One region of the Margalitia sp. FSL K6-0131 genome, then DNA from elsewhere that is predicted to be linked to it. Evidence: riboswitches for the same ligand, from Rfam matches in the RefSeq annotation. Region 1 holds a riboswitch; each other region holds the start of a gene.
What was found. A riboswitch is a leader RNA that binds a small molecule or an ion and turns the genes downstream of it on or off. The one in region 1 is predicted to bind thiamine pyrophosphate.

Region 2: another riboswitch for thiamine pyrophosphate. It lies ahead of thiW (energy coupling factor transporter S component ThiW); the one in region 1 lies ahead of thiM (hydroxyethylthiazole kinase).
Region 3: another riboswitch for thiamine pyrophosphate. It lies ahead of tenA (thiaminase II); the one in region 1 lies ahead of thiM (hydroxyethylthiazole kinase).

Annotation. Positions count from the first base shown of each region.
Region 1 is NZ_JBBOZS010000001.1:4,257,746-4,262,023, reverse strand. It holds gene NSQ59_RS20840 (hypothetical protein) at 1-53, opposite strand, end outside; gene NSQ59_RS20835 (ATP-binding protein) at 343-1,866, opposite strand; TPP riboswitch at 2,080-2,189, shown strand; gene thiM (hydroxyethylthiazole kinase) at 2,294-3,106, shown strand; gene thiD (bifunctional hydroxymethylpyrimidine kinase/phosphomethylpyrimidine kinase) at 3,117-3,923, shown strand; gene thiE (thiamine phosphate synthase) at 3,920-4,278, shown strand, end outside.
Region 2 is NZ_JBBOZS010000001.1:3,042,664-3,046,941, forward strand. It holds gene NSQ59_RS14890 (ABC transporter ATP-binding protein) at 1-709, opposite strand, end outside; gene tenA (thiaminase II) at 797-1,468, opposite strand; gene thiW (energy coupling factor transporter S component ThiW) at 1,492-2,013, opposite strand; TPP riboswitch at 2,090-2,192, opposite strand; TPP riboswitch at 2,275-2,377, opposite strand; RNA gene ssrS (6S RNA) at 2,776-2,972, opposite strand; gene NSQ59_RS14910 (MFS transporter) at 3,152-4,278, opposite strand, start outside.
Region 3 is NZ_JBBOZS010000001.1:2,939,059-2,943,336, reverse strand. It holds gene NSQ59_RS14395 (ABC transporter permease) at 1-491, shown strand, start outside; gene NSQ59_RS14390 (alpha-glucosidase/alpha-galactosidase) at 540-1,859, shown strand; TPP riboswitch at 2,050-2,157, shown strand; gene tenA (thiaminase II) at 2,277-2,978, shown strand; gene tenI (thiazole tautomerase TenI) at 3,053-3,676, shown strand; gene thiO (glycine oxidase ThiO) at 3,673-4,278, shown strand, end outside.

The sequences.
Region 1 (4,278 bases):
CATAGGGCCGCACCAATAATTAAACCTTTTAATACAAATCTCGGGAAGTGCATCCTTTCACCTCCTTTCAGAGAATCTAGACTGAAACTACTCTTCATTAGGATTTCTTACGAAAGACAATAATCTTTATGGAATGCTTTTATAAAGAATTACTAAAAAGCTTGTCACTTTTTGTCCGTTTTCAATATAAATAGATCTATTTACCTGTATTTTGATAAGAAAATGACATTTTAATAGATATATTGTTATTTTTGTTAAAATAAAAAAAAGGACCCTAAGATCCTTTTTGAAATTCATTTATCTTTTTGATCGGATTTACCTGGAAGCTCAAAAAGAAACCGTTTAAATGTTATTAAGAAGAGGAAAGGATATATGAAAGGTGGTTCCTTTATTCAATTCACTTTCCACCATAATGGTTCCACGATGATTTTCAATAATTTTATAGCTGACCATTAACCCTAACCCATTTCCATTTTCCTTTAATGTGTAGAAGGGTTCTCCTATTTTAACGACTTGTTCAGGTAACATCCCAATTCCGTTATCTTGTATGGAAATCATTACATTTTCCTCGTCCAATGAGCTGGAGATCTTAATTTTGCCCCCATTAGGTAATGCATCAATAGCGTTTTTAAGCATATTCAGAAATACTTGAGCTAATTGATTTCTTTCTCCGTAGATGAGAATGTCGTTATCGTGATATGCTTCGGTAATTTCAACATTTTTCATAGCGGCTTCCGCGTTGAGTAAATGAACGACATTCCTTATGATATCGACTAGGTTGCAATTATTAAATTCAACAGTATGCGGTTTCGCGAACACCATGAATTCGTTCACAATAAAATTAATGCGGTCAATTTCCTCTAATATCGTTTTAGAATAAAGATATTTCTTCTCATCTGAAAAATGGTCAAGAATTTGAACAAAACCGCGAATGGTAGTGAGAGGATTGCGGATTTCATGTGCAATCCCAGCTGCCAGTTCACCAACCAACGATAACTTCTCGGTCTTGCGAAGCATTTCTTCGGTATTTTTTTGCTCAGTAATATCATGTTGAATGGAAAAATGCTGAAACGTGTTCCCGTTGCGATCTTTAAACGGCACTATAGTGCAATCAACCCAATAAAGACTGCCATCTTTTGCTTTGTTACAAATTTCTCCTTTCCAAACCTTGCCTTGTTTTATATATTCTCGTATTTCTTGAAAAAATTCTTCCGTGTGATAGCCGGAGTTTAAAAGATTGTGATGGTTTTGCCCTATTAGTTCTTCTTCCTTGTATTTCGTTATGTCGCAAAATTTTTGATTAGCATATTTAATAGCATCCTCCTTATCCGTAATAACAAGGATCGTTGCCTCTTTCAATGCATTTTTTAGATCATTTAGTTCACGCAAAGTGATATTTTCTTCTGCCAAACATGAGGCATATTGACGCAATTCTTTTATGATGAGCGGATTCATTTGGTTTGAAAAAATAGTAGATGCTTGCTGTATAAAAGAATCTATTTTTTTCATTACTTGAAATAGAACCTGTGGAGAGATGCTGCAGTTGTTTATCTCTTCTTCTAAAAAGTCCATAATCACCGATTTATAATGATGGCTCGGAAAAAGATATTGCTTTTGAAGTCGTGTATGAAATATGTACGTTTTTTCTAGTAACAATCTTGCCCATTTATTCATCATGAAATGAGTGGATTCTATATTCTGGGAAAGAGAATTACCAAGACAATGAAAAAACACTTCTTGGATAGATGTAAGATTTTGGAGTAAATGAAAATGTGGATCATTGCTTTGTTTTTCCTGTAGATTTTTCGCTAATAGGTGGCAATGATCCATTAACTTTTGACCAATCCGTTTCAATTCCTTATCCATACCCTCCACCTCTTTCAACAATAGTCTCTTTGTACCATTAAATTTTGACAACAAACCACAAAATCCCTTTTTTTTGTGCCTGTTACCACAAATGGATGTTAAGGGTGTCAGGGACCACTTGTGTACAAATTATACGATGGACGCGCAACACTGTTTAATTGCTTTACATATTGAATTCTGCGGGATATGATAAGTACAAAGAATAAAAGTTTTAAAGACTACTAGGGGTGCCCTAATTTGGGCTGAGAGAAAAACAGGAAGTTTTTTAACCCTTTGGACCTGATCTGGTTAATACCAGCGGAGGAAAGTAGTGGAGTGAAAAATGTTTTTTCTCTTACTAATGATGCCAGGTCCTAAAGAAGGAGCTGGCTTTTTTGTATTTCCCCCAGGAACACGACCCAGAATATGACTTTGAGGAGGATGAAAAATGGATAAGGTATTAATTGGAGACATTTTACACAATGTGAGGAAGGAAAATCCGCTTGTTCATAATATTACGAATGTGGTAGTGACAAATTTTACGGCCAACGGACTTTTGGCATTAGGGGCGTCTCCTGTAATGGCATATGCTCCTGAAGAGGTGGGGGACATGGCTAAGATTGCCGGTGCGCTAGTTTTAAATATGGGAACGTTAAATTCAGAAACGGTAGAATCGATGATTATTGCAGGAAAGTCCGCTAATGCCCACGGGGTTCCGGTCATTTTTGATCCGGTTGGAGCAGGCGCAACACCGTATCGAACCGAGATGGCAGGTAGGATTATGAGAGAAGTAAAGATTTCCATTATAAGAGGAAATGCAGGGGAGATTGCTAATATCGCAGGTTTTCAGGCAGAGGTGAAGGGAGTAGATGCAGGGAATGTCCAAGGAAATCAAATAGATCTTGCTATCACCGCTGCTCGTAAACTGCAAACGATTATCGTAGTAACTGGAAAAGAGGATGTAATTACGGATGGTACCACAACCTTTGTGGGTCGAAACGGTCATCCGATATTAACGAAAGTAACAGGCACAGGTTGTTTGTTAACTTCTGTAATTGGTGCTTTTGCTGCTGTTGAAAAAAATCTATTGGCTGCAGCTGCCTCTGCCGTTACAGCATATGGAATTGCTGCTGAATTGGCAGCAGAAAGAACAGCTTCCAAAGGACCGGGAAGCTTTCAAATGGAGTTTCTAGATCAGCTTGCATCTGTTTCAGGTCAACATGTAATCGAAAAAGCTTTCATTGAACAAAGAGAAGGGTAGGTGCCGGAAAATGAGAAAAGCATTAACAATAGCAGGCTCCGATAGTGGTGGAGGAGCAGGTATTCAGGCGGATTTAAAAACGTTCCAAGAGCTTGAGGTATATGGAATGTCAGCCATCACAGCAATAACCGCCCAAAATACATTAGGAGTTCAAGCAGTTTATCCCTTATCGGTGGAGGCGGTAGTAGAGCAAATTCGTTCCATAGCAGATGATATTGGGGTGGATGCCCTAAAGACAGGAATGCTGTTCAACGCTGATATAATCCAAGCGGTTTCTGAGCAAATCATCTTAAATAACTGGAAAAATATCGTTATAGACCCTGTGATGATTGCGAAAGGAGGAGCCTCTCTATTGCAGCAAGAAGCAGTATCCGCATTGAAAAAGAAGCTTATCCCGTTATCATTGATTATCACTCCGAATATTCCGGAAGCGGAAGTGATTATTGATATGGAAATAAAATCAATAAAAGATAAAGAAGAAGCAGCGAAAAGATTCATTGAATTAGGTGTAAAAAATGTTGTTATTAAAGGCGGACATGACACGGATCCGTTAGAGACAATGGATCTTTTTTACGATGGATATGAATTTGCTTATTTAAAGTCAAAAAGAATCAATACGGAAAACACTCATGGAACCGGTTGTACCTTTTCGGCAGCTATTACCGCAGAACTTGCCAAAGGCAAAAAGGTGTATGATGCGGTTGTAACTGCAAAAGATTTTATCCAAGCGGCAATTGAAGAAAATATTCCACTTGGAAACGGACATGGTCCAACGAATCATTGGGCATATAAAAAAAGGAGCAGTTTGATAAAATGACGAGAATCGATTCGGATAGTTTAAGAGATATATTAAAATTATATTTTATTATGGGCAGTACAAATTGCTATAAAAGTCCTGCAAGTGTACTGAAGGATGCTATTGCTGGCGGGATCACCTTATTTCAATTTCGCGAAAAAGGAATAGACGCTTTAACGGGCGACGCGAAATTTGCACTTGCCGAGGAGCTACAGACCATCTGCAAAGAACATGGGATCCCATTTATTGTGAATGATGATATTGACTTAGCCATTTCCTTAGAGGCTGACGGGGTACATATTGGCCAAGAGGATGCACCGGTGGATGAGGTTCGTAAAAGGATTGGAGATAAAATTCTAGGAGTTTCCGTTCATAC
Region 2 (4,278 bases), 1.2 Mb from region 1:
TTCTCTCTAGTTCTTGACGATATTTCACCATTTCAGCTGTATAAATCATCCCAGCTTCTCTCGGTCTTGGCAGATCTACCTTCAATTCTTCCACTCCTTGCTGCGGATGGAGAATAAGGATTCTATCACTAAGAAGAATAGCCTCTTCTAAATCATGAGTAATAAAGAGAATCGTTTTATCAAGTTCCTGCCAAATCGAAAGCAGCCATTTTTGCATATCTCGCTTTGTAAAAGCATCGAGGGCTCCGAATGGTTCGTCTAATAACAGTACTTCCGAACCAGTCAGAATGGTTCGCAAAAAAGCGATGCGCTGCTTCATGCCGCCGGAAAGTTGTTTTGGCAAAGCATTTTCCCATTCCGCAAGGCCTGTTTTCCGAAGCCATTCTCTCACATCCTCTTTTGTATAGTTATTTCCTTTTTGAATTTCTGAATGAAGCATTAAGTTCTCTAAAACAGTCCTCCATGGTAAAAGCAAGTTCTGCTGTGGCATATAACCGAAACTGCCCGGAGATGGAATTGCCGTATCCATTAATATTTGTCCCGTTTTCGGTTGGAGCAGTCCAGCAATTAGTTTTAAAATGGTGCTCTTACCTGAACCGCTTTTTCCTATCAAACTAACAAATTCACCTTTTTCAACCGTTAAAGAAAAATTGGAAACAATCGGGTTGTGATCATAGGTAAAAGAAACCTTCTCTAAATGAAGTGTCATTTTACTCTTTCCTTTCTAAAAAGGCTCTTTTCTTTATCTACCTTATAATTTATATGTGTCAGTAGATAAGCTACATAAAGCAGCCCTTTATAATGGCCAATCTTGTCCAGACATAAGCATCTCCCAAAATAAATATTCATATTTGGAAGTGATTTGAAAATGATTTTCCAGCACTGCCAGTTCCTCCTCTGATTTCCCAATAGTTATTTCATCCAATAATTTAATCAACCATAGTGCAATGGAACCGAATTCATCGGAGGAATACGTCTCTATCCATGTTTTGTAAGGATTATTCTCCAGCTGATGTCCATATTGTTTTTTCAATAGCTTTCCAATTTCCCAGTAGTCCCAAGCACATGGCAGCAGACATGAAATGAGCTCTGCAAGCGTTCCATTTTGGGCAACACTTAACATATAGCTCGTATATGCTAAATTATTTGGCGTAGGCTTTGTTTGTTCCAACTCTTCCGTTGTTATACCAAACTGACTAGCGTATTCCCGATGAACATTCATTTCAAAATGAAGAATGTTATGTAGTAGCTGGGCAAAATGTGTCATCGATGCAAGATCATTTGCTTTTTGAACACCAATAGCATATAACTTCGCATATTGGATCAAATAAACATAATCCTGTTTCATATATTCTTGAAACATTTCTTTCGGAAGTGTCCCTTTCCCTATTCCTTGTACAAATGGATGCTGATGATTTTGATTCCAGATTGATTGAATATTATTAAATAAGCGTTCAGAAAAAGTCATTTTTCATTGCTCCTTCCTGTGGCCTAAAGCTCACGATTGAAAAGACTGTTTTTGCGAATGATTCCCTGCAGTGCCTGATTTTTCAGTAAAACCTTTAAAACAATTATTCCAATTACCGCACCTCCGAAAGAACTTACAATAAATGCTGGAATAAAGCCAAAAACGGCTGCTTTTTGCCCAAGGATAAGAGTGGCCAGCGGATAACAGCAAATAGCACCAATGATACCTGTCCCCACTACTTCACCAGTAAATGCCCACAAAAGCTTTTTCGTTTTCATAAATAAAATCCCTGAAAGAAAAGCACCAATCATACTTCCTGGAAACGCGAAAATCGATCCCGTCCCTGCCATGTTCCGTATAAGGGAAACAATAAATGCCTGGGCAACCGAATACATCGGTCCTAATAGAACAGCCGTTAAAACATTTGCCATATGCTGAATGGGAAAAATCTTTGCAAAGCCTACCGGAATGTACACGATATTACTTGTTAATGTAGTGATGGCAATAATCACACAAGTTAAAGTCATTTTTTTAACCTTACTCATAATAAAAAATTCCTCCTTTATAATAAAAAAACCGCTCTCAAAATAGAAAGCGGTTGTAGCATTAGTTGTATATCTCAACAACAATCTACCGCTTCCCTACGCCAGTACAACCTGGATCAGGTCCAAAGGGTTTCAATCCAACGATTTCTCTCAGCCACACGGCTCCCCTAGCAGATACTAATATTCAATTGGAAGGACGCAAAAAACCCGCCCTTCATGTAAGGACGGGTTACATTTACAAGGATAAAATATTCATTACCTTCATAAATTCAGCCACTTCCTTACGCCAGCACTAACTGGATCAAGTTCAAAGGGTCCAGAACATATCTGTCTCAGTCTGTTTAAGACTCCCCTAGTGATTCATTATTCATTTATATACATATACTAGCACAAATTTTAGAAAAAGAAAGAAGAAATTTTATTATATTAATAAAATAACCATCGGAGATAATGTAATCATCAATCTTTTCGACCTTTGTATCATAAATTGAGTCGGGATTTGGGTACCTTGTTTCCTTAATTCTCCCTCTTTCATGATAACACTCCTTCCATCATTTTTATTTACAGTCAATTTTTTTGGTCTAATGCAACTTTTTATTATATATTATCCAAAATTCAAGATTATGTTCGCCAATTTTGATTATTTTTTTCCTCAGTTTATTAGTTATTATGAATTTATTTATGGTTTTATCTTCACATAGACTTAAAAACGCTAAACACAAAAAAGCCAGTTTCTTATGGAAACTGACTAAGTTGATTATGTAAGGAGCCGCCTTTGCCGTAATTTAATGATAAGAAAGTTTTAAACCACCACTCCTCAAAGTGGGTGTTCTCAGAAACGTTTCTGCGTGTCCTCCATGTCTTATAGACAGAGGCTTGTCATTCCGGTTTCTATATAAACTCCCTATTACAGCTCAAAGGTTAAAACTTTATTATGATTACGAACAACGCAGCTTGTGTTATTATATTACTCCCCTTTTGATAAAAAATCAAATGAAAGGTTTTCCATCCAATTTTAATGTCTGCAGACAAAGATTCCTCTATGTCATTAAAGGCGGTAATTTTCATAGTGTTTTTACGAAAATAACGTTTATATGAAAAAACGAATTCAGTGCCCACTATTGATATTTTTGAGCACTTACACCCGATGAGAAGAAACTTGAAGCTTCCTTTTCGCTATTGTTGCTAAACGGATAGAGAATAATACCGCAATGACAGCAAATATAGCGATCATCCCAACGACACCCATCCATCCGAAATTACTGTAGAAGGTTCCGCTTACCGTACCTCCAATACTTGAGCCTGTGTAATAAAAGAACAAATAAAGAGCTGATGCTTGTGCTTTATCATGTGACGAAAGCTTTCCAACCCAGCCGCTTGCAATGGAATGGCCGGCAAAAAATCCGAAAGTAAAAATAGCAATGCCAATAATTTTTAGCCATAGATTTGTGTTAAGGGTTATGAGTGACCCGATTAATAATATAGCGAGAGAAACTTGCAAGATTTTTCTTCTGCCATGTTTATCTGCCAACATTCCCATCCATGTTGAACTAAAGGTTCCAACTAAATAGACGACGAAAATAAATCCGACTAAGGTTTGACTTAAGGAATAAGGCGGTGCAATTAATTGAAATCCAATATAATTATAAAGAGAAACAAAGCTTCCCATTAATAAAAATCCAATACCAAATAGATAAATTAATCCAGGTTCTTTAAATTGACTGAACAGTGATGTTCCTAATTTTCCAATCTCCAATTTTCGTGCTTGGAAATGAGTTGACTTGGGTAATGTAAACCAAAATAATAGACTCGCAAGTAAACTGATAATACCAATTACTACAATAGCAATTCTCCAATTAAAAAAATCGGTCAGGACCCCGCTGATGATACGTCCGCCCATACCGCCGATAGAGTTTCCGCTTATATATAACCCCATCGCCATTCCCAAACTTTTCGGCTCAATTTCCTCCCCCAAATAAGCCATTGCAATCGCAGGCAATCCGCCTAAAACAATCCCTTGCAGAATTCTTAGTAAAAGTAATAAATGAAAACTTGGACTAAATGCTGTTAATATTGCTAATATCGAAGAAGCTACTAATGAAATCGTCATAACCGGTTTTCGACCATATACTTCTGAGAGAGAGCCTGTAAGCAGCATACTAATAGCTAGTGCAATGGTGGTAGACGATAATGTTAAACTAGATACTGCCGGTGAAACATGATACTCCTTCGCAATATCCGGCAGTAATGGCTGGGTGCTCCAAA
Region 3 (4,278 bases), 1.3 Mb from region 1:
AAGTTTCCAATCTCAGCATTGGAGGATATTTGATTATGCCGATTCTATATTGGGCTATCATTGCATATATCCTTTATTATGTCTCTAAGCGAACCGTTTTCGGGAGACAAGTCATTGCGGTCGGTTCCAATGAAAAATCGGCAAAGCTATCCGGAGTAAATGTAGATAAAATTAAGGTACGAGTATATGCATTAATGGGGATTCTTGTTTCCATTGCGGCTATTCTTCAAGTGACTAGGATAGGTTCCATGGACTTTGCAAACGCTGGAAGAGGAGCAGAAATGGATGCTATTGCTGCAGCGGTAGTAGGTGGAACAAGCCTGATGGGCGGAAGAGGATTTATTATCGGTACCATCTATGGGATGTTAATTATTGCGGTAATGAATAATTTATTGAATTTATTTGGAGTGCCGCCGTTTTTAAGAGAGGCGTTTAAAGGGATTATAGTGATTGGAGCTGTGCTTCTGCAAAGGAAGGAAAAATCAGCTTAAGAGTGGAATAGTTTAATAGAAAAAATTCTGTTAAATAAGGAGAGAATAATGTCTAAAATTACGTTTTTAGGAGCGGGAAGTACTGTATTTGCAAAGAATGTCCTGGGAGATTGTATGTTAGTTCCAGCTTTAGAAGGCTTTGAATTTGCGTTGTTTGATATTGATGAACAGCGTTTAAGCGATTCAGAAAAAATGCTGACTAATTTAAAAGAAAACCTAAACAAAAACATTCAAATCAAAGCGTATCATGATCGGAAAGAGGCACTTAGGGATGCAAAATACGTCATCAATGCCATTCAAGTAGGCGGATACAAACCAAGTACGGTTATTGATTTTGAGATTCCGAAAAAATATGGTTTAAGACAAACGATTGCAGATACGGTCGGAATAGGCGGAATCTTCCGTAATCTGCGCACCATTCCGGTAATGCTTGATTTTGCAAAGGATATGGAAGAAGTGTGTCCTAATGCATTATTCCTCAATTACACGAATCCAATGGCGGTTTTAACTGGGGTTATGAATCGTTTTACAAATATCAAAACGGTTGGATTATGTCATAGTGTCCAAGTTTGTACAAAAGAGTTATTTCGTTCATTAGGGATGGATCCAAAAGGAGTACAGGAAAAGATTGCTGGCATTAACCATATGGCATGGTTGTTAGAAGTAAAAAAGGATGGGAAAGATCTATATCCTGAAATAAAGAAAAGAGCGAAAGAAAAACAAAAAACAAAGCACCATGATATGGTCCGATTCGAATTGATGGATAAGTTTGGCTACTATGTAACGGAATCATCCGAACACAATGCTGAATACCATCCATATTTTATAAAATCAAGGTATCCAGAGCTGATAGACAAGTACAATATTCCACTTGATGAATATCCGCGCAGATGTGTGAACCAAATAGAAAATTGGGAAAGAATGAGAGAGGATTTAGTAAATAACAAGTCATTAGACCATACTCGTACAAAAGAATACGGCTCAAGAATTATCGAAGCAATTGAAACAGATATTCCATTTAAATTTGGCGGAAATGTGCTCAATACAGGAAGACTTATTAGCAACCTACCTGAAAAAGCATGTGTAGAAGTTCCATGTATTGCAGATCGCAGCGGCATCACTCCTACCTATGTAGGGGATCTCCCAGAGCAATTAGCAGCACTTAACCGAACAAATATCAATACTCAACTGCTCACCATAGAGGCAGCCATTACTGGAAAGCGGGAACACATTTATCAAGCAGCTATGCTGGATCCACATACATCAGCTGAATTATCGTTGGATGATATCGTTTCGTTATGTGATGATTTAATCGAAGCGCATGGGGAATGGCTGCCGAAGTTTGATGGATCACCAGTGTTAGTTTGATGATAAGTATTTATCATGTATGAAGTGGTTAAAAGTTGGATCCGTGAAGATCTAAAAATACTTAAATATCATTTTAAATAAGTAAGATAGTTGAAAGGAAATAAGACATTACTAGACAATATATCTTCTTGACATATATTTAAATCATGCTATGATAATAGCGAAATATTGTTGGAAAACTTAATATTTTTTTAACCACTAGGGGTGCCATTTAAATGGCTGAGATTAAAGTGTGACTTTGAGACTCTTAGAACCTGATCTGGTTTATACCAGCGTAGGGAAGTGGAACAAGGAAATTTTTTGTGTATTTTAATTTCCATATAAAACCACTTTCTTGAGCGTTGAGAAAGTGGTTTTTTGTTGCACTTTGAAAAGATCTATGGATGCACAACAAAATGATTTTTTGGAGGAGATCGTATGAATTTTTCAGAACAGTTACGACAAGAAGTGGATACCATTTGGGAAGCTAGTTTTCATCATCCTTTTGTGACGGGAATTGCAGATGGAAGCCTATCATTGGAAAGTTTTCGATATTATGTGTTACAGGATTCGTATTATCTTTCTCATTTTGCAAGGGTGCAAGCTTATGGGGCAGCTAAGGCACCAGATTTACATACAACGGCACGTATGGCGGTCCACGCACAAGGGACGGCTGAAGCCGAGCTTAAACTACATGCTCATTTTTCTAAACAATTGGGGATCACAGAAGCTGAAAGAGAGGAATTTAAGCCTGCACCGACAGCTTATGCTTATACATCTCATCTGTACCGTGCGGCATTTGCAGGTCATATCGGTGATATAATTGCTGCCTTATTGCCGTGCTATTGGCTTTATGATGAAATTGGGCAGCGATTAAAGGGAAATACACCAGAGGAACCAATTTACCAAGAATGGATTGCGGCATATGGCGGTGAGTGGTTTCATGAAAAAGTGATGGAGCAAATCCAGCGTATTGACGAGATTGCCAAGCAAGTAACGGATTCGGATTTAGAACGAATGACACAACATTTTATCATAAGCAGTCAATACGAATACTCCTTTTGGGAAATGGCTTATCGGATGGAAGATTGGCCGATTAAGCAAAAGGTCAACAGTTTATTGATAGCTGATTTGGAATAGGAAAAAGATTGCACTCTTATTAAATATGAAATAGAGTACGAGATTTATCAAATATTGAGGTTGGTGGATGTAAATTGAGGCCCGAGCTACATATTATTTCAACAGGAATGCAGTCTGTTTCTGAAATGGTTCAAATCGTAGGTGAAATTCATCCTTATATCGATGCTTTTCATATTAGGGAAAAAAAGAAATCGGCCAGGGAGCTTATTGAAATAGTGAATCAATTAAACGCTAACGGCGTTCCGTTAGAAAAAATAATAATCAATGACCGTATAGATGTAGCAATGGTCGCGCGGGTAAAGGGTGTACAACTTGCTTATCATAGCTTGGACATTTCTGCGGTAAAAGGGGTGTTTCCAAGTTTAAGGTTGGGCTGTTCCGTTCATTCCCTAAATGAGGCGTTGTATGCTGAAAAGTTCGGTGCAGATTATGTGTTGTTTGGACATATTTTTTCCACGCAATCCAAGCCTGATGTAGAACCACGCGGTTTGGAAAAATTAAGAGAAGTAACTACGAAAGTGACTATTCCTGTGATTTCTATTGGCGGTATTGATTTTAAGCACGTGAAAAAGGTGTTAAAAACAGGGGTACAAGGGGTTGCTGTAATGTCTGGGGTCATGTTGGCGGACAATCCCCTTCAAGCAGTAAAAGAATATTCATTTCAACTTGGGTTAAGGGAAAGAGGTAAAGCAAAATGAGTGAATGTTATGATGCCATCGTTGTAGGTGGCGGTGTTAATGGCAGTGCAATTTCCTATAACCTTGCGAAACGTGGCTTAAAGGTAATTCTATTAGAAAAGGACCGTTTAGCTAGCAAAGCATCAAGTGCGGCGGCGGGAATGCTTGCTGCCCAAGCAGAGCTTGAAAAGGATGGCCCACTCTTTCAATTGGCCAAAAAGAGCCGTTCGATGTTTCCTAATCTAGCTGTGGAATTAAAGGAAAGGTCAGGGATTGATATTGAATTGGTGCAGAAGGGATTAGTCAAGATTGCCAGTTCACAAGCAGAGGTACAGGAGTTTCAAAAAATGATGGAGGCAAAGCAGCAAGCAGGGGAAACGGTGGAATGGATGACAGGAAAACAATTATGTGAAAAAGAACCTGCTTTATCACCTAATTTACTTGGAGGAATGTACATTCCAAATGATGGCCAGCTTTCACCTTTCCAACTAAGCCATGCTTTTGCTAAATCAGCAGCAAGCTATGGGGCAGAAATAAGAGAATTTACAGAGGTACATTCCTTTATTCATAGGAAAGGAAAAATAACCGGGGTTGTAACAGGAACCGGAAAAATTTATGGAAAT